Regions from separate parts of the Pseudoduganella sp. R-34 genome, predicted to be linked through region 1. Evidence: predicted binding sites of a transcription regulator. Region 1 holds the regulator's gene; the other holds the start of a gene.
The links. The regulator FliA, encoded in region 1, starts transcription of late flagellar genes. The targets are predictions, from matches to a motif close to CTAAAGTTTNNNNNNNNNNNGCCGNTA.
Positions count from the first base shown of each region.

Region 1 (15,241 bases):
ACCCGGCGGTGGCATTCGATGTGCTGGGCAAGGATTTGCTGAACGTGCTGGGCGGGCAGGCTGGACGCCAGTTGAGCGGCTTCGAACAGCAGTTGCAGTCGGATGTGGAGGCTGTGATGCTGGTGCGGATTCCGCAGGTGCCTTCCAGCCGGGCGTTTGGTTCGGCGCCGGCGTATTCGATCGATGAATTCATGGCGCGTGCGCCGGAGGATCGCAGCAAATGGCAGGTGGTGCCGACGGAGCCAAGGCCGTTTCCTGAGGAGTTGATGGACGAGCAAGCCAGGAAGAATTTGCAGACGTCGGCCTGGCCGATGGCGGCGCTGGTGTTGCTGGTGGCGGCGATCGGGACTGCGTGGCACTGGCGGCGCAGGCAAAAGCTGCGGCAGCAGGTGCCGCATCCGGAGCGGCTGCGCGCGTAAAACCGGCAAACCGGGGTACGACCCGCAGGGTCGGACCCCAGCCAGCGACCGCCGCGTACTGGGGTCTGACCCTATGGGTCTGACCCCGGTTTACCGGTTTAAGGGTTTAAGGGCTTGGAATTTCAGTAGCAGGATCCGGAATCCCGGACAGGATCGTCACCGCCACCCGCCGATTGCGCGCCCGCGATTCCGGGTTGTCATTCGACGCCACCGGCTGGTTGTCCGCATGCCCCACCGCCGTCATGCGTGAAGCAGCAATCCCCGACTCGATAAACAGCCTGACCACGCTGCCCGCCCGCACCGCAGACAACTCCCAGTTCGACGGAAAGATCGCATTCCTGATCGGGACATTATCGGTATGCCCCTCTACCTGCACATTATGCGGGTCGTCCTTGAGCAGCGTCGCCACAGCCGTCAGCGCCTCGCGCGATTCCTCGGTCAGGCTCGCATCGCCAGCCCTGAACAGCACCGAAGCATTGATTTCCACGCTCACCCCGCGGCTATTCTGGGTCACCCGCACCTTGCCCTCCTTGACGAGGGGCGCCAGGGTGCTGGCCAGGTCCTTGGCCAGGCGCGTCATCTGCTCCTTCTCCTTCTTGATCGCCTCATTGCGCTTGCGCGAAGCCGGATTCGGAATCGGCAGACTCTGGACTTCGGTATTGGTCGGCGGCGCAGCGCCGGCGCCGCCAAACGCATCGCCCAGCGCATCGGAAAACACCTTGTACTTGCCGGTATTGATCGAGGAGACCGCGTACATCACGACAAAGAAGGCAAACAGCAGCGTGATGAAGTCGGCGTAGGAAATCAGCCAGCGCTCATGGTTCTCAGGATCGTCGTCGAACTTGCGGCGTGCGCGGCGGTATTGCATGTCACGGCTCCCGCATCAGGGTCGCGATCCGTTCGTCGATGACGCGCGTGAAATCGCCGGTGGCGATATCGTAGAACACCGACGCCGTCAGCTCCTGCAGGTAGACCTGGCGCGTGACGATGGTCTTCAGCTTGTTGGCAATCGGGTAAAAGAACAGGTTGGCCAGGCCGACGCCGTAAATGGTCGACACGAAGGCCACGGCAATGCCGGAACCGAGCCTGCTCGGGTCGGTCAGGTTTTCCATCACATGGATCAGGCCCAGCACGGCGCCCAGGATGCCGATGGTCGGCGAGTAGCCGGCCGCCGATTCCCAGATGCGCACCGCCTGGCGTTCGGCCGTTTCGAAAGCGGTGATTTCCATGTCCAGCAACTGGCGCATCTTGTCGGGGTTGATGCCGTCGACGATCATGCGCAAGCCCTTGGCGACAAACTTGTCCTTGGCGCCCAGCATGGGGCGCTCCAGCGCCAGCAGCCCGTCGCGGCGGGCCAGCATGCTCCAGTTGTTGATGTCGCGCGCCAACTGGGCGCGATTGTCTGGTGGAGGCTTGAACACCCAGCGCAGCATGGTCAGCCCGCGGCGCAGGGTTGGCCGGGTGGTTTGCAGCATGACGGCGCCGAACGTGCCAATCACAACAATCGCGAAGGCAGCCGGCTGCAGCAAGGAAGTCACCTTGCCGCCTTCCAGCCCCTGGCCGACGATGATGCCGGCCAGCGCCAGCAAGACGCCGGCTACGCTGGACCAGTCCATGCCTGCTCCCTGAGCGAGGCACGCAGGCGCGCCACGGCTTGTGTGTGCAATTGCGATACCCGGGACTCGGACACGCCCATCACCGCGCCGATCTCCTTCAGGTTCAGCTCTTCCTCGTAGTAAAGGCCCATCAGCATTTTCTCACGTGGGGGTAGCGCTTCAATCGCATCGATCACAGCCTGGCGGAAGTCGGTGTCGAGCAGCGCGCGCAGCGGATCGGCATCTTCATCATGGGCATAGCGGTCGAGGAAGCTGTCGTTGCCGTCTTCCTCGTGAAAATCTTCGTAGTACACCAGTTGGTGGCCGCCGCCTTCGGACAGCATTTCCTGGTAATCGGCCAGCGACAATTTGAGCGATTTCGCCACTTCCGACTCGGTCGGCGGGCGGCCCAGGCGCTGCTGCAGCGTGGCCATGGCGTTTTCAATCTTCCGCATGTCCTGCCGCATCGAGCGCGGCATCCAGTCGGAAGAGCGCAATTCATCGAGCATGGCGCCACGGATACGCATCACCGCGTAGGTCTCGAACTGGGCGCCGTGGGTTTCTTCATATCGATTAATAGCGTCAAGCAAGCCGATCATGCCGGCCTGTACCAGGTCATCCACTTCCACACTGGGCGGCAATTTTGCCTTCATATGGTGGGCCAGGCGCTTGACCAACGGCATGTGCGTCGTCAGCAAGGAATCCTTGTCCACCTTCCCTTTGACCGTGTACATAAAGGTTCTAATTCTTTTCAGGCTCTAAAATGGTTGCAGCTCCCCATCGCAAAACGCCCTGCCAGCTGGCGGAAGGCCACTGAAGCCCCGGCCAATGGGAAGGCGTCCACCACCGCACGACCCAGGCGGGCTGCACGCTGCAGGTATTCGTCAGCCGGCACAGAACCCATGGAAACAAGGTTGACTGCCAGGTAACGGCTTGCCGCATGTGCCATATTATCGTAAACCACCCTTGCTTCGGCCTCCGAAGCGCCGGTGACCAGGATGCCGAACGGCCGGCGGCCCAGTTCATGGTTGAGCCGCTTGATCATCATATAAGCATTCTTGATCGAAGTGGCGCTATTCGACACCTGTACCACGATCTCGGAACTGGCCATCAAGGGTACCGGGAAGGCTTCGCCGTCGAACTCGCCGTCCACCAGCACGATGCCGGCCTGGCTGGCCAGCACGCCGAAGGCCTTGGCCAGGCGGCGCCCTTCGTCCGGGCCGCGGCGCGCTTCGCCGCGCGTCATCGACACCACATTGAAGCCTTGCGGTGCAGCATGCAACACCTGGTTCAAGCCGCAGCGCTGGCGCGCCACGTCGAGCAGGCTGGCGCCGTGGTCCAGCCCAAGGCGGGACACCACCCCGTGGGCACTGGCGCAGGCATCGACCAGCAGCACGTCGTTGCCGGCCTGCGACAGCGAGGCGCCCAGGTTAACCAGCATGGCGCCCTTGTCGTCCTGCGGCGTGGCCGACAGGAAGGTGATGATGCGTGGCCGGGGCCCGGCCAGCATCCGGCGCAGGCCTTCGGCCTGGTCGAAGTCAAAATTAGCCAAAGCGTACCTCGCGCAGCATTGGGTCATGGGCGGCACCGGCTACCAGCAGCGGCAGTTCGGCATCGCCGTATTTCGGGGCGGACTGGCCACCGAAAGCGCGCCCTACCAGCGCTGCCGGGTCGGCCAGGTGCAGGTCTTCCGGCACGCGCTGGCCGTTGGACATGTAGAACAGGCGCAGCTTGTGGCGAATCACCACGTCCAGGGCGGAGCCGATCGAGGCAGCTTCGTCGAGCTTGGTGATGATGGCACCGGCCAGGCCGCTGCCCTGGTAGGCGCGGACTACTTCGGACAAGGTTTCCTGGGTCGAAGTAGCGTTCATGCACAGGATGCGCTGCACGTCGGTGCCGACGCCCTGCAGCATGGCGACCTGTTCGGCCACCATCTGGTCACGCTGGCTGACACCAACGGTATCAATCAGTACGGTGTGCTTGTTGCGCAGCTCGTTCAGGGCGATGCGCAGGTCCGCTTCGTCCTTCACCGAGTGCACCATCACGCCCAGGATCTTGCCGTAGATGCGCAGTTGTTCGTGGGCGCCGATACGATAGGCGTCGGTGGTGATCAGGGCCAGCTTTTCCGGGCCGTGGCGCATCACGCAGCGCGCAGCCAGCTTGGCGGTGGTGGTGGTCTTGCCGACGCCGGTCGGGCCGACCAGGGCGAACACGCCGCCCTTTTCCAGCAGCGCGTCTTCGTTGTTCACGGCATTGATGTTGCGCGCGAGGACAGTGCGCATCCATTGCAGCGCTTCGGCGCTGTCGCGGGTGGCCGGCAGCTTGTCGGTCAGGTAGCGCGCCAGGCTGGCGGAGAAGCCGGCTGCCAGCAGTTCGCGCAGCACCACGGTTTTGTGCGGTTCGCGTTGCTGGGTGTTGGCGAAGGCCAGTTCGTTGAGCTGGGTTTCCATCATGCCGCGCATGGCGCGCAGCTCGCTCATCATGCTGGTCATCTCGGCGGCGGCGCTGGCTTTGGCGCTGGCGACGGCTTCGGCGACCAGGGAGGAAATGCGGTCCATGTCCACGGCTGGCGCAGCCGCTACCGGTGCGATCGGGCGGGCCGCTGCACGCGGGGCGGCCGGCGCCGCGCGTGCGGTGGCGCGCACCACTGGCGCTGCCGGCTGGGAGACCAGGGCCGGCGCCAGGTCCAGTTGCGGCGCCGGTGCGGCCATCGGGGAATCCGGGGAGTGCGGGGCCAGCGCGGCGGCATCGTCGCCGCCCAGGGCCAGGATTTCCACCGCGCCGTCGACGGCGCGGTTGGACAGGATCACCGCATCCGGGCCGAGCGCTTCGCGCACCTTGCGCAGCGCTTCACGAGATGTTGGGGCGGTAAATTTTTTAACGTTCATTTCCTGCTACTCCGACAGATTCGCACATGGTCAGATTATTGACGATGCGTGGAGGTAACAATCGGTGGAATAGCTTGGGAAATGCGGCTTAATTCAAAACCCGGTAAACCTGGGTCTGACCCGCAGGGTCAGACCCTGTCTGTTCGACGGCCGACAGGTGTGGGTTCGAAGCTTTTGACTTTTGACGAAGACCAACGGCGCACAACCAACCCCGTTGGCCGCGCCGCAGACAGGGTCTGACCCTGCGGGTCAGACCCTGGTTTACCGGTTTACTGCGCACCCACCAGCGAAGTCACCCGAATCGTCTTCGTCTCCGGAATCTCCGAATGCGACAGCACTTTCAGCTGCGGCAGTGCGCGGCGCAGGAACTTGGACAGCAGCGGACGCAGTGCGCCCGGCACCAGCAGCACCGGCGTCATGCCCAGCGCCTCCTGCTGCTGCGTTGCCGCAGCAGCCTGCTGGGCAATCGTATCGGCCAGCCCCGGCTCAATGCCCGCCGCATCGCCGGCACCACTCGTCATGGCCTGCATCAGCAAGCGCTCGAGGCGATTGTCAAGCGTCATGACCGACAGCTCCCCGCCGGCCGGGAACAACTGCTGCACGATCGCCCGGCCCAGGGCCACACGCACCTGCGCAGTCAGCTCATTCGGATCCTGGGTATGCGGCGTGAACTCGGCCAGCGTCTCGATAATGGTGCGCATGTCGCGGATATGCACGCCCTCTGCCAACAGGTTCTGCAGCACCTTCTGCAGCGCCGACAGCGACAGCATCTTCGGCACCAGGTCCTCCACCAGCTTCGGCGAATCCTTGCCCAGGTGATCCAGCAAGGACTGCACTTCTGCGCGACCAAGCAATTCGGAAGCATGCGATGTGATCAGGTGATTCAGGTGGGTGGCCACGACGGTGCCCGCATCGACCACGGTATAACCCATGCCGGTAGCCTGGTCGCGCAGCGAGGCGTCGATCCAGATGGCCGGCAGGCCGAAAGCCGGATCGGTAGTGACCATGCCCGGCAGCGTGCCGCTTGCCATGCCCGGATTGATCGCCAGGAACTGGCCGTTGAATGCCTCGCCGGTACCGACCTCTACGCCCTTCAGCGTGATACGGTAGGCAGAAGGCTTCAACTCCAGGTTGTCGCGGATGTGCACCGGCGGCGCAAGGAAGCCAACTTCCTGCGCAAATTTCTTGCGAATGCCCTTGATACGCTTCAGCAGTTCGCCCCCCTGGGTCTTGTCGACCAGCGGGATCAGCCGATAGCCCACTTCCAGGCCGAGGGTATCGACCGCCATCACGTCCTGCCAGGTCGCCTCTTCCTGCTCTGGGGCCGCCTGCGCACCGGCCGCGGCGCCGGCCGCACCACCACCGCCAGGGCCGCCGGCCTCCTGGGCGGCAACCGTTTCCGCCTTTTCCTTCGCGCGCTTCTGCAGCATGTAGCCGGAGCCGATCAGGACCGACGCCAGCAGGATGAACACCAGGTTAGGCATGCCGGGAATCAGGCCGAGACCGCCGATGATGCCGCCAGTGATGAACAGCACTTGCGGCTTGGCGAACAACTGGCTGATCACCTGCGTGCCGATGTCGGTCTCGGAGGCGACCCGCGACACCACGATACCGGCTGCAATCGAAATCACCAGCGAAGGAATCTGCGCCACCAGGCCGTCACCGATCGCCAGCAGCACATAATTTTTCAGCGCGTCGGCAAATCCCATATCGTGCTGGATCATGCCCACCAGCAGGCCGCCCACCACGTTGATCACGGTCACCAGGATGCCTGCCACCGCGTCGCCGCGCACGTATTTCGAGGCACCGTCCATGGCGCCGTAGAACTCGGCCTCCTGCGACACTTCATTGCGGCGGCGCTTGGCTTCCGGTTCGCCGATCAGGCCGGCATTCAGGTCGGCGTCAATCGCCATCTGCTTGCCGGGCATTGCGTCCAGGGCGAAACGGGCGCCCACTTCAGCGATACGGCCAGCACCTTTGGTCACCACCACGAAGTTGATGATGGTCAGGATTACGAACACCACGATACCGACGGTGTAGTTACCGCCGATCAGGAAGTGGCCGAAAGCCTCGATCACCTTGCCGGCAGCATCCGGCCCGGTGTGGCCTTCGGTCAGCACGACGCGGGTCGAGGCCACGTTCAACGACAGGCGCAGCATGGTCGAGACCAGCAGCACGGTCGGAAAAGCCATGAAGTCCAGCGGCTTGACCGTGTACAGGCTGGTCAGCAGCACGATGATCGACAGTGCGATATTGAAGCTGAAGAACAGGTCGAGCACGAACGCCGGCAAGGGCAGGATCATCATCGCCAGCAGCATGATGATCAGGATCGGCGCAGCCAGGGCTTGCCCGTTACCGGCAATGCCTCTCATCCATGGCGGCATGTTCAGGGCGTTCATTCTCTACTCCGTTTATTTCTTGTTCAGTGGGTCCATGTCGTCCGGCACATCGAGCCTGGTCGGACGATCCGGGTAGCGCAGGCCTGGACGATAGGCCTTGATCTGGTACACATAGGCCAGCACTTCAGCCACGGCGGCGTACAGGCGCGGCGGGATTTCATCGCCGATTTCGGTGTGCTTGTGCAGGGCACGCGCCAGCGGCGGCGCTTCCAGGATGGCAACCCGGTGCTCTTTGGCCAGCTCGCGGATCTTGGCCGCCACTTCGTCGGTGCCCTTGGCCACCACGCGCGGCGCCCCCTGCCCGCCTTCGGCGTATTTCAGCGCCACCGCATAGTGGGTCGGGTTGGTCACCACGACGTCGGCGGTCGGCACTTCCTGCATCATGCGTTTCTTCGCCATTTCGCGCTGGAGCTGGCGGATCTTGCCCTTGATTTGCGGGTTGCCGTCCGACTCCTTGGATTCCTGGATCAGCTCCTGGCGCGTCATCTTCAGCTTGTTCGCGTAATGCCACATCTGGTACGGTGCATCGATCAGGGCGATGAAGCCCAGCGCGCCGACGATCACGATGAAGCTGAAGCCCAGCATATTCATGACATGCGTGCTGCCGGTGTGCAGCGGCTCGAGCATCAGGCCGATTGCCTCCTGCTGCTGGCGCGAAATGACCATATAGGCCACCACGCCGACGATGATGGACTTGATGATGGCCTTGACCAGCTCCACCAGCGAGTTGGTGGAGAACATGTTGCCGATGCCCGTGATGGGATTCAGCTTCATGAAATTGGGGGTGAAGGCCTTGGCCGAAAACAGCCAGCCGCCGACCAGCAGCGGCGAGGCCAGGGCCACCACCATCACGGCGACGGCGATCGGCAGGCAGGCCAGCATCACGTGCACCACATCGACCAGGATGCGGGTCACCAGGACGTCGGGGTTGTAGACTTGCTCACGCGTCAGCGACAGCCCCGAAGTGAGGCTGCGGCTCAATTCGCGCACCAGGCCGGAGCCGGTCATCCACAGGCCGGCACCCGCTGCCATGAGAACGGTAAAGGTCGCGACTTCGCGCGACCTGGGTACGTCCCCTTCTTCACGCGCCTGCTCGAGGCGCCTCTGTGACGCGGGTTCTGTTTTCTCGGCTTCGCTGTCTTCAGCCATTGACCGCTCCTGTTATCGACCGTGCCATTATCGCTGCGGCCGAGCAAGAGCTATCGATGGAAAAAGCGGGGAAAACCTGCCTTACTCGGCCCCGTCGGCGGCTGGCGCCGCCTCTGGCACGGCTTTCGGACGGCCCAATTGCCAGACCTGCTGGTCGATGGCGCCGAAGATGGACTTGCCGTCGGCATCCAGCATTTCGATCTTGATGGTGTCGCCGAAGGACATGAAGGAAGTTGTCGGTTTGCCATCGGCGATCATTTCCAGGCAGCGCTTTTCGGCGATGCAGGAATAGCCCTTTTTCGCATCCTTGTTGGACACGGTGCCCGAACCGACGATGGTGCCGGCGCGCGCATTGCGGGTTTTCACCAGGTGCGAAATCAACTGGGCGAAGTTGAACACCATGTCCACGCCCGCATTCGGCTGGCCTACCAGCTTGCCGTTCCAGGTCGAGCGCAGCGGCAGGTGGACCTTGGCGTCGCTCCAGGCTTCGCCCAGTTCGTCCGGCGTCACGGCCACTGGCGAGAAGCTGCTGGCCGGCTTGGACTGGAAGAAGCCGAAGCCTTTGGCCAGCTCCTCCGGGATCAGGTTGCGCAGCGAGACGTCGTTGACCAGCACCAGCAGGCGAATCTGCTGGAAAGCCAGGTCGGGCGTGGCGCCCATCGGCACATCGTCGGTAATCACGGCGATTTCCGACTCGAAGTCGATGCCCCATTCTTCATGCTTCAACTCGATGTCGTCGCAAGGGCCGATGAAATCGTCACTGCCCCCCTGGTACATCAGCGGATCTTCCCAGAACGAGGCCGGCATCTCGGCATTGCGTGCCTTGCGCACCAGCTCGACGTGATTGACGTAGGCCGAACCGTCGGCCCACTGGAAGGCGCGCGGCAGCGGTGCCATGCAGTTCTTCGGCTCGAAGTCGAAGCTGCGGCGGGCCTTGCCCTCGTTGAGCTGGCGATACAGGTCGTCAAGCTGGGGCGAGATGAAGGTCCAGTCGTCCAGCGCGCGTTGCAGGCTGCGGGCGATGCCATCGGCGACCACGGCGGTTTTCAGGTCGCGGGAGACGACGAGCAATTGGCCGTCGCGGGTACCGTCTTTGAGGGTGGCAAGTTTCATTTCAGGAATGCTATCGATTCGGTAGAGATAATCAATTTTACCTCCTGGATGCGAATCATTACCATTTGGCTCAACTAGAAAGGAATTCGATCATGGCAATCGCAGCGAAGAAAATGAGCCAAGTCACCGCCCACATGGGCATCGCCTTCGGCCTGATGTATGTATTGACTGGGTCGGTGGCATTCGGCGGCCTGGCTGCCGTGCTGGAACCGGTGATCAACGTCGTGCTGCTGCCATTCCATGAACGCGCCTGGCACGCGCTGCGCCAGCGCTTCGCTCACCGCCGGCTGGCATTGATCGCAGCCGAGAAAATCTCGCAAACCGCAATGCATGCGATCATTGCCTTTGGAACCTTATACGCTGCCACTGGATCAATCGCGTTCGGTGGCCTGGCGGCAGTGTTGGAACCGATCATCAATGTGATCGCCCTGCCCTTCCACGACCGCCTGTTCGACCGCCATCTAATGCGAAGCGCCGCATCGCCGATGGCTGCCTGACAATAATCGCCTGACTTGCCATCGGATGCATCCTGGCCGCTACCGCGATAACAACTCCGGCGGCACGCTCGCGCTGTCAATGAGGACGTGAATCCAGTCCAGCAGTTGCTCGGGCGCCGCTTGCTCCAGAACCTGGGCACCGGCCTGGGATAGTGGCTTTCCAGCATGCTCGAGCAGTAATCTCACAGTATTGCGCCGCTCAGCCAACAGGGCGTTTTTCGCCCCTTCCTGCTGTCCCTCATGCCAACCTTCCTGCAAGCCTTCTTGCCGGCCTTCCTGCCGGCCTTCCTGCCGGCCTTCCTCCCGCCCCTCGCGTCGACCGCGGAGCAAGGTTCGGTACTCGAGTACCTCTGTGTAGTTGCGAAAATCATGTTCGAACATCATGGCGATTTTCTCCATAGTTAGCGCCTGGGCCATGTCCGCATCGGGGAACTGGGCAGAAAGACGCATTTGCACCCAAGCAGTGAGCGTCCTCGACAACAAATCATTGTGCTGGCGCTCCAGCCACACCGACAACGTTCGAGTCAGCGCTGGAATATCGCTGGCCTCGTCATCGGCCCGATCAAGTTCAAGCAAGGCTCCGATGACACCCTGTCCGATGCTTCGATCGACCAGCACATAATTTAGTTCCGGCTGCAGCGATTCCAGGCCAGGTGGCGCCTGCGGCCGGAATGCCCCCAGGGACCGGCTATACGGCCATGCCTCGCGGCCACTATAGAGAACGATGGGGAGCAGCAGCGGTTCCTTTCCGTGGGTCGCCCTGCGCGCCTTGATGAGGTCATCGGAAAGTAGCGCTGCATAACCCTGCATGCGTGTCGCCATCCATTTGTCCGGGATCGATTGGAATTCGATAAGCATATGGATGCTCGGACGACGAGATCGATGCACACACCACACGACGTCATCATGACGATGCGTGCCATTCGGCGATACATAGCTGGCATTCAGGCGTACAAAGTCGTCTGGGCGGACCGCTCTCGTCCATTCCTGCGGCACAGCCACGCACAACAGCTCGCGCGCCAACTCCGGGAACGAAAACAGCTGTTTGTAGCCGGTATCACTGGGGGAAGCCATGCAGGAAGTCTATGCGGCCCCTGTTTAAGCACTTTGGGCAAGCGCAAGCTGTTGCGACAAACCGGTCAGCCCCGGTGTGCGACAGCGAACGGACGCTTAGCGCCCAGGGGCCTAATCTCCACGCATCGAGTTCAAGCCGGGAGGCGAATATGCTGGCAGACAAAGATGCTATTGCGATGATCGCAGTAAAGAATCTGGATGCGGCGGCGAAATTTTACGGTGAAGTTCTCGGCCTTGAGAAGCTCGACAGCCCCGAACAGGAAGTGCTGGTCTTCCGCAGTGGGACCAGCACGATCAACGTCTATCGGTCGCAGTTTGCCGGTACAAACAAGGCAACCAATGTCATGTGGAACGTGGGCAGCGAACTGGAAGAAATTGCAGAACGCTTGAGAACGCAAGGTGTCATATTCGAGCACTACGATATGCCCGGCCTGAAACGCGAGGGCAACGTACACGTTGGCGGCAGTATGAAAGTGGCATGGTTCAGGGATCTCGATGGCAATATCCTCAGCATTGTTAGTGGCTAGGAGGCCAATATGAAAGCACTTAGCTTCATCGCAGGCGCACTAATCTCGGCACAGGCAATCGCCGGACCTGAGGTCGATAAGGAATTCAATTCCATGGATGCCGACCAGAATGGCAAGGTATCGGCGGCTGAACATGCGGCCGGTGCGAAGAGGATGTTCGAGCATATGGATGCCAACCATGATGGCAAAGTGGGTGCTGCAGAAATGACTGCTGCACACAAGGCCATTACGGGACAGGCAACGAAAAAGTCGGACATGCCGGCAGCCGACAAGATCAAGGCCGTCGATTCTGACGGCGATGGCGTGCTTACTGCCGAAGAGCACGCCAAAGCGTCGGCATCCATGTTTGCGAAAATGGATACCGACAAGGACGGATTCCTGAGCAAGCAGGAAATGGCCGCGGGACATGCGGCCATGATGAAGAAACAGTGATCAGGCCGGCGCCAATAACGCGAGCTGTTCGGGGGTGAGATAGCACCATTCCCCTTCCTGCAAGCCCAGAGAATCGAGTTGCAATTGGCCGATGGCGGAGCGGTGCAGCGCAGAGCAATGATTGCCGGCAGCAGCGAGCATGCGCTTGACCTGGTGGTATTTGCCTTGTTCGAGCACGATCTCGAGCTGGTGCTCGCCGCGCTTGATGCAGGTGACGGCAGCCAGGGGAGCGGGCTCATCATGCAACTGGACGCCGGCCAGCATCTGGGCCACCAGCTCGTCGGTCACCGGTTCGGCCGTGGTGGCCAGGTAGACCTTGGGCACGTGGCGCTTGGGCGAAGACTGCGCATGGATGAACGGGCCGTCATCGGACATCAGCAGCATGCCGGTGGTGTCATGGTCGAGGCGGCCGACCGGCTGGACTTCGCGCCAGGTGAATTGCTCAGGCAACAAGGTCAGCACGCCCGGGTGGTGGCTGGGCTTGCGGGAGCATTCGTAGTCGGAAGGCTTGTACAGGGCAATATAGAGGTGCTCGCGATACACCCACTCTTCGCCGAACACTTCCAGCACCAGGCCGTCGGTTTCGATAGTCGCTTTATAGTTGTCCTGCACTTCGCCGCCGATGGCAACGTCACCGTCTTCGATCAGGGCGCGGCAGTATTTACGGGTGCCGAAGCCTTGCGACTGCAGGATTCGGTCCAGGGATAATTTACTCATGGGGCGGGATTTTACCGGATTTACGCTACCGCAAGCCTCCCTATTGATGCAGATCAAAGGGCGTGACAGTCGAGTTGGTACACTTAAATAGCATTAGGAATCTGCTGACTGGGCTATAGGAATTTCTTTGGGAGATCTCAGCAATGAAGCTCTACATCAACCGTAAGTCGTTGGCACAGGCCCATGCCGCTTCGCTGGAAACCAAATTGGCAGTCGCGCGCTGGAGCGGCCAGGCAGGGGCAATGCCGCAAGCGTTGTGGCGGCGTCAACAGGGAGCGGAGCTGCTCGAGTGGCTGCTGCAAGGCGGCTTTTCAACCGAAGACCAGGGCGCAGAAACGAAAACAGCGGCCAGGGGCCGCCGTTCTCTTGCCTCCCAAAGAGACAGTGACGAGGAATGTGAATTCACTCAAGTCCGCATCCGTAATGCGGCTGCGTAGTCTGCCTCAAGAATTGATTGCTAATCGCCCTCCCCTTGAATCGAACTACACCGTCAATATAGTCCACGTCGGGGAAATGGCAAGCAAAAATGCCAATGTTGACTGCTGAGCCAAGTTTCAGCGCAAGCTCGGCTTGGCAGCATCGGCGGCGGCCTTGATGGCGCCATAACCAACTGCTGCGCCAAACTTCTTCAGCACGCGCTCTGGCAGGTTTTCATGCTGGGTATAGTCGACGATGTCTTCCGCTTTCACGATGTCGCGCGCCACGCTGTCGACGCTGCCCAGGTCATCGGCCAGCCCCATGTCGATGGCCCGCGCGCCAGTCCAGTACAGGCCGGAGAACATGTCGGGAGTTTCCTTCAGGCGCTTGCCGCGGCCGGTACGCACCACGTCGATGAATTGGGCATGGATTTCCTTGAGCATGGTCTGCGCATGCTGCTTCTGCTTGTCCGACTGGGGGCTGAACGGATCCATGAAACCCTTGTTTTCGCCAGCGGTGAGCAAGCGGCGTTCCACGCCCAGCTTTTCCATGGTGCCAGTGAAGCCGAAGCCATCCATCAGCACGCCAATCGAGCCAATGATGCTGGCCTTGTTGACGTAGATGCGATCGGCGGCCGAGGCGATGTAATAGCCGCCCGAGGCGCAGATTTCATCGACCACCACGTATAGCGGCTTTTGCGGGTAGCCGTGGCGCAGGCGGCGGATCTCGTCCACGATCATGCCGGCCTGGACCGCGCTGCCGCCCGGGCTGTTGATGTGCAGGACGATGGCCACCGAGCCGGTATCCGAGAAGGCTTTGTTCAGCGCGGGAATCACCACATCCGCCGCACCGCTGCCTTCCGACTCGATACTGCCTTCGATTTCGATCAGGGCGGTATGGCGGCCCAGGGCCTCGGCATCGCCGCCCATCAGGTTGACGCCGAAGTAGCTGGCCAGGGCGAAGAAAATGATCGCCAGTGTCGACACCTTGAAGAAAATGCTCCAGCGGCGATTGGCGCGCTGCTCCTTCAGCGTAGCGAACACCAGCTTTTCCAGCACTTCACGCTCCCACTTGATGGGAGGATTCTCGGCCGAGGGCGCTGGCTGGGTGTTATTGTTGTCGTTGATATCACTCATGGTCGTGGGCGCACGTAATCGTCAGGCTGCCAGTAAATGTTTTCGTCTCGCTCAATCACGGCAATCGGACGCAGTCGACCGCCGCGGCATGGGCCGCCGGCACATTGGCCATTCTCAGGCATATAAATGGCGCCGTGTGTGGAACACATGATATAGAGGCCGCTCGATTCAAAGAACTCGCCCTCAGCCCAGTCCAGCTCGATCGGCACGTGGGCGCAGCGGTTCAGGTAACCATAGACCTTGCCGCCGTAGCGCACCACGAAGCCGGTGCTGTCTTCGCCACCGGCGCGCAAGGGAAAACGGATTCCCTTGCCGCCTTCCAGCAAAGCCTCGGCAGCGCAAACCAGGATGTCAGCATCCATCAAGCGTTCTCATTCAGCCATTGGTGCAATTGCGGCACAGTCCGCGCCGAATACACCGGGTTGCAGGCAGCCAGTTGTTCCAACGGATGGGCGCCATATTCGACGGCGATGCCGGAAGATCCCGCATTTTGCGCCATCATCAGGTCATGTGTGGTGTCGCCAATCATCACGGTCCTGCGCAAATCCTGGCCCAGTTCGCGGGTCAGTTCCTGCAGCATGGCCGGATGCGGCTTGGAGAAAGTCTCGTCGGCGCAGCGCGTCGCATCGAAAGTCGACAACAGTCCGGCGGCGTTCAGGGAACGATTCAGGCCGACCCGGCTCTTGCCGGTCGCGACAGCAAGAAAATAGCCTTGCTGGGACAAGTCCTGCAACATTTCGTGCACGCCATCGAACAGTGTCAGCTCGTGGTCTTTCGCCAGGTAGTGATAGCGGTAGCGCTCCATCACGCGCGGATAAATCTTCGGGTCGAGGTTCGGCATGGCGACCTGCATGGCTTCTCCCATGCCCAGCCCGATC
Region 1 is NZ_CP184572.1:5,421,583-5,436,823, forward strand. It holds gene ACN9MW_RS24890 (hypothetical protein) at 1-419, shown strand, start outside; gene motD (flagellar motor protein MotD) at 526-1,287, opposite strand; gene ACN9MW_RS24900 (flagellar motor protein) at 1,289-2,035, opposite strand; gene ACN9MW_RS24905 (RNA polymerase sigma factor FliA) at 2,017-2,748, opposite strand; gene ACN9MW_RS24910 (MinD/ParA family ATP-binding protein) at 2,766-3,566, opposite strand; gene flhF (flagellar biosynthesis protein FlhF) at 3,559-4,902, opposite strand; gene flhA (flagellar biosynthesis protein FlhA) at 5,172-7,301, opposite strand; gene flhB (flagellar biosynthesis protein FlhB) at 7,314-8,450, opposite strand; gene ACN9MW_RS24930 (fumarylacetoacetate hydrolase family protein) at 8,532-9,563, opposite strand; gene ACN9MW_RS24935 (DUF2061 domain-containing protein) at 9,656-10,060, shown strand; gene ACN9MW_RS24940 (Rpn family recombination-promoting nuclease/putative transposase) at 10,100-11,134, opposite strand; gene ACN9MW_RS24945 (VOC family protein) at 11,284-11,661, shown strand; gene ACN9MW_RS24950 (EF-hand domain-containing protein) at 11,671-12,093, shown strand; gene ACN9MW_RS24955 (pseudouridine synthase) at 12,094-12,810, opposite strand; gene ACN9MW_RS24960 (hypothetical protein) at 12,954-13,247, shown strand; gene ACN9MW_RS24965 (S49 family peptidase) at 13,365-14,363, opposite strand; gene ACN9MW_RS24970 (Rieske (2Fe-2S) protein) at 14,360-14,725, opposite strand; gene ACN9MW_RS24975 (HAD-IIIA family hydrolase) at 14,725-15,241, opposite strand, start outside.

Region 2 (15,241 bases), 3.3 Mb from region 1:
GCTGGCTGGAACTTCAATCGGGCCAAAGCTGTCGCGCTCGGTTCTGCTGTTCATGTACGGCTCCCTCGTTGGAAAGTGATGACTGGATTCTAACGCCAATGCTGCTTACTCTGCCGAGGCCTACAAAATCGGGATATTCTGCCGTTAATGAGTACATTGAAGTAATAGGCCTGTCCTCCATGTTAAGCAAACGATTGATCATTCGCGCCTTTGCGCTGCCGGTCTGCGCTGCTGCCCTGTGCGGTTCGCTGCGGGCGGCCGAGCTGGGCGAAATAAAGGTCAATTCCCACATTGGCCAGCAGCTTTCGGCGGACATCGAATTGGTCGACCTGACTGCGGCCGACTTGGCCGACATCCAGGCTCGGCTCGCCAATCCGGACGTGTTCAAGGGCGCCAATGTGGCCATGCCGCCTGCGCTGGGCGGCCTGTATATCTCGATTGCCAAGCGCGACAACAAGCGCTTCCTGCACCTGACCACGCTGCAGCCAGTGAATGCCGAGGCCTTGCATCTTTTCCTGGAGTTGAATAGTGGAGGGCGGCAGATCATCCGAGCCGCTTCGCTCTGGCTGACGCCGGAACCTTCGGGCCAGCGCGCTGCGGCTGTGGCCGCGATGCCGGCGGCGGAGCCGCTGCCTATGGCCGTTGCAGCAAGCAAGCCGGCCGCAGCCCCTCCCACATCGGGAGACAACGGCGAGGCGGGATTGAATGAAGCCGCCCAGCGTGCCTTTGCCCACCGCCAGCAGGTCGCCTTGGCGAAGGCACAGGAGCGAAGTGCCAACCCTGCGCCGCAAGCTGCACTGGTCACCGGCCCGAAGGCGGGGCCAGGCCCTGGGTCCGGGACGACGGCGCCTGTCCGCCAGCCAACCTCCAAACCGGCACAGCTGCCCACAGCCGTTCCCGCTGCGCCGGCGGCTTCCGCGCCCGCACAGTCTTGCGCCCCTGCGCAGCAGGTGGAAGCCCAGCTCCGTCAATGTGAAGCCATGACAAGCAAGCTGGCCGATATCGAAGGCAAGGTGCATCGCCTGCAAACCGCCATGGTGGCGCCTGCTGCCGCTGCGCCTGCGCGAACAGTCGAGTTGAAACCCGAAGCCGCGCCTGCCAAGCCAGCCGTTGCCCCGAACAAGCCAGGCGCGACGCCAGCCAAGCCGGGCGCCACTCCTGTCAAGCCCGGCGTTGCAGCAGATCTCGCGGCCAACCCGCGCAGCCGGCTGGCCATGATCGCCGGTGGTGTGCTGGCGGGGTTGGCGGCGCTCGGCGGCCTGATCTACTTCCTGCGCAAGCGCCAGGCGAAAGGCCCGCTGAAGATCTGGCAATCCTTCCGCAAGAAAGGGGGCGCGGAGGATGACGTGCCAACGCTGGAGGACGCAGTGGAGGTTGCTGCACACTAGTAACTACCGTTGCATTCCAGTGCTGGACAAGATTTTTTTACCTGCGTTATACTGGGCTCACACGGACCGGGTTCTGCCGCAGTCACCACCGATAGCGTGACGCGAACCGCAGAGCGACGTTGAAGAAACGACCCCGTCTGGAAGCAGTTCATAGCCGACTGAGGCGATATGAACGCCGGGTGCAACCGGCGCTGAGGCGACGCCAGGAGATACCTGGTGCTCGCCCCTCCGAATTCCAGGGCGCCCCAAGTGGGCGCCTTTTGTTTTAAAGGGTACGTCCCTTTAAAACAAAAAAGCGCCCGGAGGCGCTTTTATTGAGGGGCAGGCCGACTTAGCCGTTCAGGCGACTCTGCCAAGGATCGGTCACTTCGCGGATGGTGCGGTCGTTGGCCATGATCTGCTTCAGCAGTTCGATCTTGCGCTTGCGGGCGTCACCCTGCAGGGGAGCGGCACCGCCCATCAGGGCTACCGAAGCCGCAGCGCACTGGTTTTCCATGCTGTCGAGCGAATCCCAGTCGCTGGCTTGCGCGGCGCCCACCATCTGGCTGGTCAAACCGGCAATTTTTTCGTAGGTAGCGAGAATTTGGGTCGAGGACATTTTGAGCCTTGGATTCTGTGCGCGGAGTACCGCATGTCAGGATTAACGTCAGGCTCGGAAGGAACTTTAGGGTCTTTCTGAAAAATATTTGAGAAAATTCCAAAAAAATGCCGTTGCGCCCCCATCCCAAGGGTCACAACGGCAGACATCAAGCGAAATCGATTAGCTGATCAACTCATCCAGGCCGGCGCTCAGCTCGTCCAGCGATGGCATCTGGTCAATCAGCGCGTTCTCTTCCAGGCCCAGGCTTTCGGCAACTTCGGTCGGGTAGCAGGCCGCGATTGCGTCCGGGGACAGTTTGTTCTCGTCGACGCGGGCACGCCAGGCCGCCAGGTGAATCACTGCAGCCAGTTCGTTCTCGCCGGGATTAGGGATGGCGGCAATGGTCTCGCCAAAGGTTGGCGGGAATTTCCAGCGGTTGGCCAGTTCGGCGCCCACGTCGGCATAGGTGTAGCCCAGCGCGTTCTTTTCAATTTCCAGGCGGCGCTCGTCCAGCGGGCTTGCCACTTTGTCGAGTGCCTGCGCTTGCTCGGACATGCCGGCATGGATTACCAGCTGGCCGATCGCATGCATCATGCCAATGGTGAAGGCGAGGTCGGTGTTTTGCTTGCAAGCCTTGGCGATGAACTTGGCGCCCACGGCGGTGCGCAGGCTGTAGCGCCAGAACTGGCGCAAATCCATGCCGGGAACGGTCTTGAAGCCGCTCACCAGGCCGGAGCTGATCACCAGCGTGCGCACGGTGACAAAGCCCAGCATCAGGATGGCATCTTCAACGGTGCCAATCGAACGCGACACATGGTAGTAGGCGGAATTCGCCAGGCGCAGCAGCTTGGCGCTCAGCACGGGGTCGGCCGACAGCTTCTTTGCAATTTCCTCGGTGGAGACGCTGGCCTTGTCGAAGCTGCTGATCAATTCGTCAACAACCTTCGGGGCGGTTGGCAACGCGGTTGGATTCTGGAACAGTGCTTCGAGCTTCATGAAAAATCTCCTCTAAATTCGGCGTTGCTGTGGGTGAAACTATATAGCGATTCCAGAGGGGAGTGCAGCAAGTTTTTAACATTCGTTGGCCGCGCTGCACAGCATTCCCAGCTTTCTGCATTTGATCCCCGAAATTTGCAGTCTGTCGCAACGGGGCGATGTCACGCTTGCGTTGCAGTTAGAGTGCAGCCTGGCTCATTCCGCCACTTATAACTAGATAGGGATACAAAAAATGCAAGCATCCAACCGCGTTACGCCGCTCAAGCTGGCCCTTACCCTGGCCTTCTGTGGAGCCACCTTTGGATTGGCCCCGGCGATTGCCCAACAGGCAGCCCCGGCCGCGCAAACGCAAGACGCCGTCCCGCTGCCGGGCGACGATTTCTTTGGCCATGTGAACGCCGAATGGCTGGCCAAGACCCAGATCCCGGCCGACAAAGGCAGCTGGGGCGCCGGTTCGGCGCTGGGCGATGCGACCAACGAGCGCATCGTCAAGCTGATCGACGAAACCGCCGCCAAATCGCCAACCGGCGACACCCGCCGCGTGACGGACTTCTACCGCAGCTTCATGGACGAAGCGGCAATTGAAGCGCATGGCCTGAAATCGCTCAAGCCGGAACTGGAAAAGATCGACGCCATCAAGGACAAGGCCGCGCTGGTTCGCGCCCTGGCTACCTCCATCCGCGCCGACGTGGATCCGCTGAACTCCACTAATTTCTACACCGAGAACCTGTTCGGCATCTGGATCGCACAGGGCCTGACCGACCCGAAGCACTACACTCCATACATCCTGCAGGGCGGCCTGGGCATGCCGGACCGTGCCTACTACCTGGACGACAACCAGCGCATGCACCAGCTGCGCACCGCCTACCAGGCCCACATCGCCGCCATGCTGAAGCTGGCCGGCTATAGCGAGCCGGAAACCCGTGCCGCGCGCGTGTATGAGCTGGAGCGCAAGCTGGCCCAGGCCCACGGCAGCCGCGAGGATTCGGCCGACATCCAGAAAGCCAACAACACCTGGACCATGCGCGACTTCGCCGCCAAGGCGCCAGGCATGGACTGGCGCGCCTTCTTCCGCGCCGCCGGCCTGGGCAAGCAGAACAAGTTCATTGTCTATCACCCGACCGCAATTACCGGTAGCGCCGCCCTCGTGAACGAGATGCCGCTGCAAGCCTGGAAGGACTTCCTGGCCTTCCACACCGTGAACCACTTCGGCGGCTTCCTGCCGAAAGCCTTCGTCGACCAGCGCTTTGAATTCTACGGCCGCACCATGAACGGCACGCCGCAACTGTCGCCGCGCTGGAAACGCGGCCTGAGCGCAGTCAATAACGCGGTGCCGGATGCCGCCGGCAAGATGTACGTCGAACGCTACTTCCCGGCTGAAGCCAAGGCGCGCCTGCAAACCATGGTGGCCAATATCGTCGACTCCTTCCGCAAGCGCGTCGATGCGCTGGACTGGATGGCGCCTGCCACCAAGAAGGAAGCACAGGAAAAACTGCGCACCCTGTACGTTGGCGTGGGCTATCCGGACAAATGGACTTCCTACGAAGGCCTGGAAATCAAGGCTGACGACGCCATGGGCAATGCCCTGCGCGCCGAGCAGTTCCACTACAAGCAGCAGCTGGCGAAACTGGGCAAGAAGGTTGACCCAACCGAATGGTGCATGCCGCCGCACGTGGTGAACGCCGTGAACATGCCGATGCAGAATGCGCTGAACTTCCCCGCCGCCATCCTGCAGCCGCCATTCTTCGACATGAAGGCCAGCGATGCGCTGAACTATGGCGCGATCGGCGCCGTGATCGGCCATGAGATCAGCCACAGCTTCGACGACCAGGGCGCCCAGTTCGACTCCAAGGGCCGCCTGCGCGACTGGTGGACCAAGGAAGACGGCGAGCACTTCAAGCAGGCAGCCGCCAAGCTGGTGGCACAGTACGACGCCTATGAAGCCTTCCCGGACCTGAAGTTGAACGGCACCCTGACCCTGAGCGAAAACCTGGCCGACCTGGCGGGCCTGGCTGCAGCCCTGGACGCCTACCACGTTTCGCTGGGCGGCAAAGCCACCCCGGCGCAGGACCGTGACTTCTTCAACGGCTACGCCGCAAGCTGGGCCAACAAGGCCCGCGACGCCTCGCTGCGCAACCAGGTCATGACCGACGGCCACTCGCCGGCCAAGTGGCGCACCTACACCGTGCGCAACCTGGACGCCTGGTACCAGGCCTACGACGTGAAGCCTGGCCAGAAGCTGTACCTGGCGCCTGAACAGCGCGTGCGCGTCTGGTAAAGTAGGAGGATGGACGACATCGAGCAGATCACCCGCCGCACGCTGGAACACTACGAGCGCAACGCGCAAGCCTTCCTCGAAGGCACGCGCGACCACGACGTAAGCCAGAACATTGCGGCGCTGCTCGATGCGATTGAAGGAACGCCTCCGTTCCGCATCCTCGACCTGGGTTGCGGCCCTGGACGCGACCTGCGCACCTTCAAGGCGCTTGGACATGAGCCGGTCGGCCTCGACGGCTCAGCCCATTTCGTGGAAATGGCGCAGAACTGGAGCGGATGCACAGTCCTGCACCAGGATTTCGTCGCGCTGGACCTGCCGCCCGTGTCGTTTGACGGCATCTTTGCCAACGCCACCCTGTTCCACGTTCCCAGTGCCGTGCTGCCCGATGTGCTGAAGCGCCTGCATGCAGCGCTGAAACCGCGCGGCGTGCTGTTCAGCTCCAACCCTCGCGGTCACAATGAGGAAGGATGGAACGGTCCTCGTTATGGCTGTTACTACGATTTCGAGACCTGGTCTGAAGTCGTCACCGCAGCCGGCTTCGAGCCCATCACCCACTATTACCGCCCGGCAGGCTTGCCGCGCGAACAGCAGCCATGGCTGGCTTCAGTCTGGCGTAAAGCCTAGTTCTGTTAGCTTGCGTACAGTGGGTCTCGATGCCGATTCGTATCATTTGCTCGTCTCACTTTTTTAATGAGGAGCGCATCATGAACAAGGACCAAGTGAAGGGCAAAGCCAAGGAAATCGGCGGCAAGATCCAGGAAGAAACCGGCGAACTGGTCGGCAGCTCGAAACAACAGGTGAAGGGCGTCGCCAAGCAGGTTGAAGGCAAGCTGCAGAAACAGCGCGGCGACCTGCGTGAAGCCATCGACGATGCCACGGACGAGCTGATCGACCGCGGCAACCGTCAATAAGTGAACACACGGCAAGGCCGGCCCTCCCGGAGCCCGGCCTTGCTGTGCTAATCAGCTACAGGTAGGGCAGGGCTTGGCGAGCGCGAATGCGGCGTGGTCGTGGGCGTCATAGGTATAAATCTGCCCGTAGCCGTTGACTGCCCAAGCCTGGACCGACAGCGCTTCCGAAAATGCCGCGTTGTCGCATTCGCCCAGGATGTCCGACACCGTGACGTCTTTCCCGTAGACGAAATCCGCGCCTTGGGTAAAGCCATGGGTCCCCGCAGGGTCGCCACTTCTGCCGGTCGTGTCCGCGGCCCCGCTGCTGATTGATGTCGCCGCCCGAGTTGTCTGGAACGTGAACGTGGCAAAGTGGTTCGGATGCCGGGCCAGGAATGACACGTGCGCCTGGCTGTCCGGGCCGGCGTACAGGTGGAAACCGCATTCCGGGTCTGCCGAGACTCCCCCATCCACTGGCAGGATATCCGCCGCGCAGCGGTTGTTGTCGACGCGCAGTACCATGCGGAAGGCGCAGGTCTGTCCTGCTTCGCGCACCCTGTTGTACTCTGGTGCGCTGCTGGTGGTCAGGACGGGTGCTCCGGCCGGTTGATCCATGACGCGCAAATCGATATGCCGGGCATCCCAGTCCACGACCCTCGCGCCGGATGAGTCAAACAGTTCCAGCTTCACTTCATACAGGCCGGCGGCCATGTCTTCCGCCAGCACTGCGTCGGCTCGCGGCGCGCCGGGCAGGATATCGGTTTCAAAGTAGGCCGTCGCCTTGTCAATATGCTCCGACATCTCGTACCAGTAGCCTGAGGTGGACGGGGGATTTGCGGGCTGGATCCTGAACAGGTTTTCGGGACTTGGGCCGACAGCGGGCACTGGACCCATTGGTTCGGATGGATAGCTGTCGCCGTCGCGGTAATAGCGGTAGACGGCATGTGTCATCACGCGCCAGTCGCCCAGCGGAACCGAACCGGGAGCGACAATGGTTGATGTGCCGTTCGGCCCGGTCAAGCGCCGATATGACCATTGATAGTAAGGAATCCCCATCGCGATCAGCGTGGTCCGGCTGAAGTCGACGCGCATTTCCAGGGTGCCGCCAAGCGGTGCTCCGCCCAGGGTCGTGCCCTCCGTGCCGGATGTTTGCAACTGGTTCACCGTGATATTGGAGCCGATGGTGTTGAAGATCAACTGGCAGCCGGACAGGTCAGGGTTCGGGTCGCACGATGGCACCCTGGGGTCGGTGATACGGATCGTCACCTCGCTGCCGCAATGGTAATTCCAGTAAGTGTGGCAAGCCATGGCGGGCCGGTAGACCGTTTCGTAGCCTGCGCCAAAATTGAACTCAACCCAGAAATACACGTCGGGCTGGTCGCCGTGGCAAGGGATGATCAGGGTGGCGTCGAAGTGGCCATTCCCGTCAGTTTCGACGACGGCCATCTCGTCACAGCGCAGCCGGTGCCACCAGTGCGGCCAGTAGCAGAACCATGGAATCAGCACGGTCCAGTTCTCACGCAACATCGCCCTCAGGTGTGTCGACGACGCGCTGCGCAGCATGCGCGGCAAGCCGGCCGGCATGTCGGGCATCTGCAGCGCCATGTCGTTCATTGCCTGTGCTGCCTTGGAAGGAGCCGGTTGTGCAAAGCGTAACGGCAAGCGCAGGGGACCGGGATCGGGGTCTGGTACGGGCGGGAAGCGCAGGATGGCCAGCAAATCGTCGCGCAGGTGGAACAGGTCATGATCGGGCAGGGTATCGATCCAGAACGGAATGCGGTCCACTTCGCAGATGTGCACTCGCGCATGGCAGATCGGGCGATTATCGTCGTTTCGCACTACGCGGCCGCGCACACGGCAGAAGCAGAACGGCCAGATGTCGATCAGGGAGCCTGGAATGTCGATCAGGCTCTCCAGGCGGCCTTCGACATGCAACACAGGTTCATAGGCGCCCATGCGTTCCAGCCTGGCCGGTGTTGCCTTGGCGTCGAGCCGCTCGTTGAACGGTGCGACGAACAGGCGCATATGCCCCAGTCCTCCCGGTGGCAGCGCAAGTTCCGCCTTGCCTTCCTTCACTTCAACGCGCTGCTTGAGTTGCTGTCGGGTGTCGAACAGGTAAAGCACCAGGGGATGTTTGAAGTCGGGACGTTCCTCGCTGGTGATGTGGAACGTAATGGATTTTTCGGCGGACTGAGCCATGGCACACCTCGCTAATGTTGACAATCCAGGGGATTTGCCACCCTGGGTTCCAGGGCGGCATAGCGAGCAATGTATTGCGCATGGGCCTGATGCGAATTGGTGCTGGCACTCAGATTTCGGTGATGGCCCTACTCAGTTTTCGCCGTTTGCGGCGCTTATTCCTCGCCTGCCGGGACGCCCAGCGGGAACATATGGCGGTACGGCTTGGCCTCGGCCCAGGCCCGGGCGAACGAGGGGCGCGCACGCAGGCGCGCCAGATAGGCCAACACATGCTCATGCAGGGCAGGAATCGGATGTGACCAGTGCGCATACAACAGGAAGGGGGCGGCTGCGCAATCGGCCATGCTGAATTCCTCGCCGGCTGCCCAGATGCGATGTGCCATCACGTTGTCCAGCCACGCGTAGGCCGTATCGAGCTTGCGCCGCGCTTCGGCCGTGCCGTAGCCATCGTGCTCGCCTTCGGGGCGCAGGACGTCGGCCACCAGTTTTTGCTGCGGCGTGGCGATGTGGTTGTCGAAGAAGCGGTCCATCATGCGTACTTCCAGCGCCGCCTTCGGATCAGTGGGGAGCAGCTTTACCGTCCCGGAATAGTGAAGCGCCAGGTGTTCGACCACGATGCTGGCCTCCACCACCATGCGCTCGCCGTCCAGTAGGATGGGGAATTTCTGGATCGGCCACAGTCCGGCAAACTGTGCGCAGTTTTCAGGATGTTCCGGCGACAGCATGCGGTACTCGAACGGCGTGCCGTTTTCATATAGCGCAATCAGCGCCTTCATGGAATAGGATGAAAGGGGATGGTAGAAAAGTTGCAGGGACATGAGGACTCCGTCGGTGGTGGTTGGATCGTACCACTACGACGGATGAGACTTTCTTAAATCGACATCTCGCTTCACTTCATTAACATCAACGCGGCCAGTGACCCCAAAAGGCAGGTAAAGCTTAGTCCTGCAATCCAGTTAAGGATGACTCTCGATGCTCGTTGCTCGTCTTTGAGAAATGCGGTGATTCTTTGCTTCATATCTTTTCCTTCGTGGGTACTCCCAGTCTGGCAGGGGAATGGCTATTTGCAAGCGAGCCGCGCAAAAAGAACGACGCAATGCAAAACTGCGGCAATAATCATTGTGAATGTAGATACGCAAAGTAGTCGGTAGTGAAGGAGACAGGCGGCGACCGATCTAAACGTGATTGTCGGTTCGGCTACTGGGATTAGCGCTCCCAAGACGGCGAGCATGCAAGACAACCCGCGAGGCAAATGGTTCGATAGGCGTGCAGATCTTGCCGGCGATGAAGAGCAATGCCAGCGGGGCGAAAACCGGTAGCAGGATATTGATGGAGAACCAGCCCATCTTATAAGCGTAGCGCGGCAGTATCGGCACTGGCTTGAGGCGCAACAAAGAAAAAGCCCGCCGGCTTGCGCGGGCGGGCTTCAGGGCAGGGCGCGTGGCCCGGGGCTTAGTTCGATTCCGGCTTCAGGTGCTTGCGGAAGAAGGCGTCGATATAGGTTTGCACGTGGCGCTTGGCCAGGCGGTTCGACACGCCGTGCTTGGCGCCCGGGTAGGTCATCAGCTCGAACTGCACGCCGCGGTTCACCAGCGCATCGATCATCTTGGTGGTGTTGGTGAACAGGACGTTGTCGTCCGCCATGCCGTGGATCAGCAGCAGCTTCGACTTCAGCCCGTCGACGTGATAGAACACGTTCGATTGCTTGTAGCCTTCCACGTTGTCGGATGGGCGGTCCATGAACTGCTCGGTGTAGTGGGTGTCGTACAGGCCCCAGTCGGTCACCGGTGCGCCGGACACGCCGGCTGCGATCTTGTCCGAGCCTTGCGACAGCAGGCGCAGGGTCATGAAGCCGCCATAGCTCCAGCCGTACACGCCGATGCGCTTGGCGTCCACGAACGGCTGCTGGCCCAGCCAGTCGATGCCGGTCAGCTGGTCTTCCACTTCCACCTTGCCCAGGTTGCGGTAGATGGCGTCGGTGAACACGCGCTCGCGGCGCGAGGAGCCGCGGTTATCCAGGCGGAAGACCACATAGCCTTGCTGCGCCATGTACTGGTCGAACTGCTGGCTGTCCCATTTGCGGGTTACGTGCTGCGAGTGAGGGCCGCCGTAGGTGGACAGGTAGACCGGGTACTTCTTGCTGGCGTCGAACTTGTACGGCTTGATCATCGAGTAGTACAGGGTCTGGCCATCCTTCGCCTTCATGTTGCCGAATTCGACCGGCAACTGGTCCGATTTGTACTTGAAGTAGGGGTGCGACTCGTTGACTTCATTCTTTTCCAGCCAGCTCACCAGCGCACCGTCCGGACGGCGGATCGCGACTTGGGGCGGGGTGGCAGGATCGGACCAGGTATCCACGAACACTTCGCCATGCTTGGAGAAGGAGGCGTCATGCCAACCGTCAGCCTGGGTGATGCGCTTTGGCTTGTCGGCGGTCGAGCCGTCCAGCTTCAGTTCATAGACCTGCTTGTCGTAGACTGCGTCCTTGTTGGAGGAGACGAAGACCTTGCCCGATTTCTCGTCCACTGCCAGCACATCGTCAAAGCCCCATTCGCCTTTGGAGATGGCGTGTTTCAGCTTGCCGTCCATGCCGTAGAAGTACAGGTGATTGCGGCCAGTGCGCTCGGACGACCAGATAAAGCCCTTGCCGCTTTCCAGGAAGCGCAGGTCGTCGTTGATGGTGGTCCAGGTTTTCGAGGTTTCGGTCAGTACAGGGCGCTGTGTCAGCGTGGCCGCATCGACTGCGATCAGCTCCAGCGTCTTCTGGTCGCGCGACTGGCGCTGGAAGAACAGCGACCGGGAGTCCTTGCTCCAGTCGGCACGCACCAGGTAGATATCCTTGTTGGCACCCAGGTCCACGTTGCGGATTTCGCCGCCGTTTGGCGACACGATCTTCAGGCCGACGATGGCGTTCTTGTCGCCGGCGGCAGGGTAGCGCTGCTCCACTACGTCGGTGCGGTCGGCATAAATCTCGAAGCGGCGCGCCACCGGCACCTGCGCTTCGTCATACCAGCGGAAGGCAATGGCGGAATCGTCCGGCGCCCAGTAGTAGCCGGTGAACTGGTGCATTTCTTCCTGCGCCACGAATTCTGCTTCGCCGTTATGCACGGTGCCCTTGCCGTCAGTGGTCAGCTGGCGCTCCTTGCCGGTGGCCAGGTCGATCACGAACAGGTTCTGGTTGCGCACGAAGGAAACGTATTTGCCTTTCGGCGAAATCTTCGGATCGATGACGCTGCCCGCAGCCACCAGGCGCGCGCTGTCCGGCTTGGACAGGTCGACCAGGTACAGGTTGCCGGCCAGCGGCACCAGCAACTGCTTGCCATCAGGTGACCAGTTGTAGGAGATAATGCCTTTCAGGGCCGCGGTGCGGGCGCGTTCGCGCAGTGCTTTTTCAGCGTCGGACAAGTTCTCGACCGGGACCAGGGCCTTGGAGTCGACCAGGCGGCGCGTGGTCTTGTCCTTCATGTTGTATTCCCACAGGTCCATCTGGTATTGGTCGTCCGCGCGGGCGCGCAGGAAGGTGACGCGGGCGCCATCCGGTGAAACCTTGAGGGCGCGCACGCCAGGGCCGGACAGTGCCGGGTCGGCGTACAGGCGCTCCAGTGTCAGGCGTTCAGCGGAAGCGGTACCGGCAGCCAGCAGGGCTGCCAGGGTGAGGATAAGGCGCATTGTTTGTCCCGGAATGGTTTACTTACGAATCGCAAGACAATACCAGAACCCGCCCCCGCTGAAATTCGGAATGCAACGCCCTATGCCGTTTTTCCTTCGGCCACCCGGGAATTCGACAGTGTGCGCAGGTAGGCCGTAAGCAAAATGGCAGCAATTGTCAGGCCGAGCACCAGCCCGATCCAGAATCCGGCTGCCGCCATTTCCTTCCACAAGCCCAGCAGGCAGCCGACCGGCAGCGCAAACACCCAGAACGCCAGCAGCTGGATCAGCATCGGCCCGCGCGTCACCTTGTAGCCGCGGATCGCGCAAGCCGCCGCCACCTGCGTCGCGTCGGACAACTGGAACAGCGCGGCAAACAGCAGCAGGGTGACGCACGTCTGCTGGACTGCGATATCACTGGTGTAGGCGGCCGCGATCTCATTGCGGAATGCGGCAATGAACGCAGCCGACACCACGGCAAACGCCAGCGACATGCCGAGCCCGACCCATGACGCCGAACGGGCACGGCGCGCATCGCCTTCGCCCAGCGCCTGGCCCACGCGCGTCACCATGCCGATGCCAAGGCTAAGCGGCACCATGAACACCAGCGAAGAGAAGTTCAGCGCAATCTGGTGCGCCGACTGTTCGATCACGCCGAAGCGCGCCACCAGCAGCGCCACCGCGCCGAAGGCGCTCACCTCGGCGAAGTAGGTCACGCCGATCGGCAGGCCAAGCCTCAGCATGCTGCGGATTTCTGGCCAGTGCGGTCCCTCCCAATGCGTGAAAGGATAGGTGGCGCGATAGGCGCGCGAAATACGCATCCACGCCAGCATGGCGCCCAGCATCAGCCACATGCAGATCCCGGTCGACACCGCGCAACCGACGCCGCCCATGGCCGGCAAGCCCCAATGGCCGAAGATCAGCAGCCAGTTGACGAAAACGTTGAAGGCCAGCCCAAACAGGGCAATCACCATCACGGGCTTGGTCTGGTTGATGCTGGCGCTGTAGCCATACAGTGCGCGATAACAGGCGAACGGCGGCAGGCCGATACTGATGATGTGCACGAACAGCGAAGCGCGCTGGTTGACTTCCGGCGCCAGTTGCAGGTGGTCGAACAGCAGGGTGCAGAGATTGGCCAGCAGCATGGCCACAATGCCGACGCCCAGGCCTTTCCACAAGCCCTGGCGCACCAGGTGCGGGATGCGCTGGTAATTGCCGGCGCCCACTTCATGCGCCACCAGCGTATTCATGGCCATCATGGTGCCCATCACGGTCACCAGCACGATCGACCAGATCGCAGCGCCGGTCGACACTGCAGCCAGCTCGGAAGCCCGGGTGTGGCCGGTCATCGCCACGTCCGCCACCGCCATGCCGACAGTGGCGAGTTGCCCAATCAATACCGGCCAGGCCAATCTCCATAATGCTGTTGCTTCGTTGCGTAAATTGGCGGTCGAAATTGTCGTCGGCATGTGTTGCACAGTAGGAATTTGTTACAAGGTAGGGTAGTCTAACGGCCTTTGCGCCGCGTTAGAGCGCTTAGGATGCCTGAATATCGGAGATTTAGTAATGAAGAATACCTTGACCGCCGCTTTCCTGCTGGCCGCTTCCCTGCTTGGCCAGGCCGCTTCGGCCGGTGAACTGCAACTCTTCTCGCGCGAAGACTTTCGCGGCCAGCGCGTGGTGATTGCCGACGGCGCCGCCAACAACTTCCGCGACTTCGATTTCAACGACCGCGCTTCGAGCCTGGTGGTGCGTTCCGGCACCTGGGAATTGTGCGAGCACGTTAATTTCCAGGGCCAGTGTGCCGTCTTCGAGCGCGGCGAATACCCTAACCTGCGCCAGTTCAACAACAACTTTTCTTCTGCCCGCGAGATCGAGCGCCGCCGCGACCGTGGCCAGGGCTGGGGCCGCGATAATCGTGATGACCGTGATGACCGCTGGCGTGAAGAGCGCCGCGAAGAACGCCGAGACTATCGTGGATATGAGCAGGAGCAGCGCGGCCCGGCGGTGGAGCTGTTCAACGACAACGGCTTCCGTGGCCGCATCGTGCAGGTCAATAACGACTTAAGTACACTGCGCGATGTCCATTTCAACGACAACGCGAACTCAATGGTCGTCAACTACGGTACCTGGGAAGCATGCGAACACGCCGACTTTGGCGGCCAGTGCCGCACCTTCGCCCCAGGCCGCTACCCGGACCTGAGGGACTTCAGCGACCGCATTTCGTCGATCCGCCGCGTACGCTGATCGGAAACTGCTCCTCCAGGAAAGCGCGCTTCACAGCGCGCTTTTTTTTTCGCAACGCCGGAATTGAGCCGGGTTCCAGGGCTGTGCTAGTATTGTCTAATAGTATTTATAATTTCCATATGGAAATATTAATAATGTCTATTAAATAATCTAAATGCTAACAACCTGAGGGCAGAATGAAGTTCAATAAACTGATTTTGGCAAGTGCCGTGAGCATGGCCTTGGCCGCATGCGGCGGCGGCAGCAGTTCAAGCAGCGAAACGACGCCGCCACCGGTGCAGACGTCCCCGGTTTCGGTGGTATTCAGCGGTACGGCAGCAGTGGGCGCGCCACTGGCCGGCAGCGTCATCGTCAAGGATTCGAAAGGCGCCACCAAAGTCGCCCAGATTGGCGCCAACGGCGCGTATTCGGTCGATGTCACCGGCATGACCGGCCCGTTTGTGTTCCGCGCCTCTGGCTCGGCCAACGGCCAGGTCTACACCGTGCACTCGATCGCCACCAGCGCCGATGCCGCCGGCAAGATCAATATCACCCAGCTTACCGACCTGATCGCTGCAAATGTAGGCGGCCAGGTTTCGGCGGATTATTTCGACCAGTTCGATAAAAACGCTTCTACGGCCACCGCTGCGACGATCGATGCTGAAGCTGCCAAACTCAAGGAAAAGCTGCAAGCGATCCTGACCGCGCTGGGCGTCGATGCCAACGCCGACCTGCTGCGCACGCCCTTCCTTCCATTGTCGAGCCCGCTCGATAAGGCACTGGATGCAATCCACGTCACGGTAGACTCGAGCACCGCCGTAGCCACCATCAGCACCAGCGCCAACACCTCGGTGATCACCGACGACCTGAAGCAGAAGGCAGCCGTCGAAATCAACCCGACGAAACTGGCAGCGGACAATATCAGCACCGCCACCACCGATGCACCGCTGGTGAAGAAGGCGCTGACCGACTTCATCGCCAAGTTCGCCGACGGCCTGCCGACGGTAGATGCGCTGCTGCCATTTGCAACCACCGG
Region 2 is NZ_CP184572.1:2,136,156-2,151,396, forward strand. It holds gene fumC (class II fumarate hydratase) at 1-54, opposite strand, end outside; gene ACN9MW_RS09825 (type IV pilus assembly protein FimV) at 180-1,388, shown strand; gene ACN9MW_RS09830 (flagellar protein FliT) at 1,720-1,986, opposite strand; gene ACN9MW_RS09835 (HDOD domain-containing protein) at 2,149-2,964, opposite strand; gene ACN9MW_RS09840 (M13 family metallopeptidase) at 3,197-5,242, shown strand; gene ACN9MW_RS09845 (class I SAM-dependent methyltransferase) at 5,252-5,866, shown strand; gene ACN9MW_RS09850 (CsbD family protein) at 5,947-6,153, shown strand; gene ACN9MW_RS09855 (hypothetical protein) at 6,205-8,331, opposite strand; gene ACN9MW_RS09860 (glutathione S-transferase family protein) at 8,487-9,149, opposite strand; gene ACN9MW_RS09865 (DPP IV N-terminal domain-containing protein) at 9,784-12,000, opposite strand; gene ACN9MW_RS09870 (MATE family efflux transporter) at 12,081-13,448, opposite strand; gene ACN9MW_RS09875 (beta/gamma crystallin-related protein) at 13,546-14,226, shown strand; gene ACN9MW_RS09880 (hypothetical protein) at 14,403-15,241, shown strand, end outside.
Region 2: ACN9MW_RS09830 (flagellar protein FliT) is a predicted target of FliA. The motif match lies at 2,030-2,056, and genes of this name have one in related genera.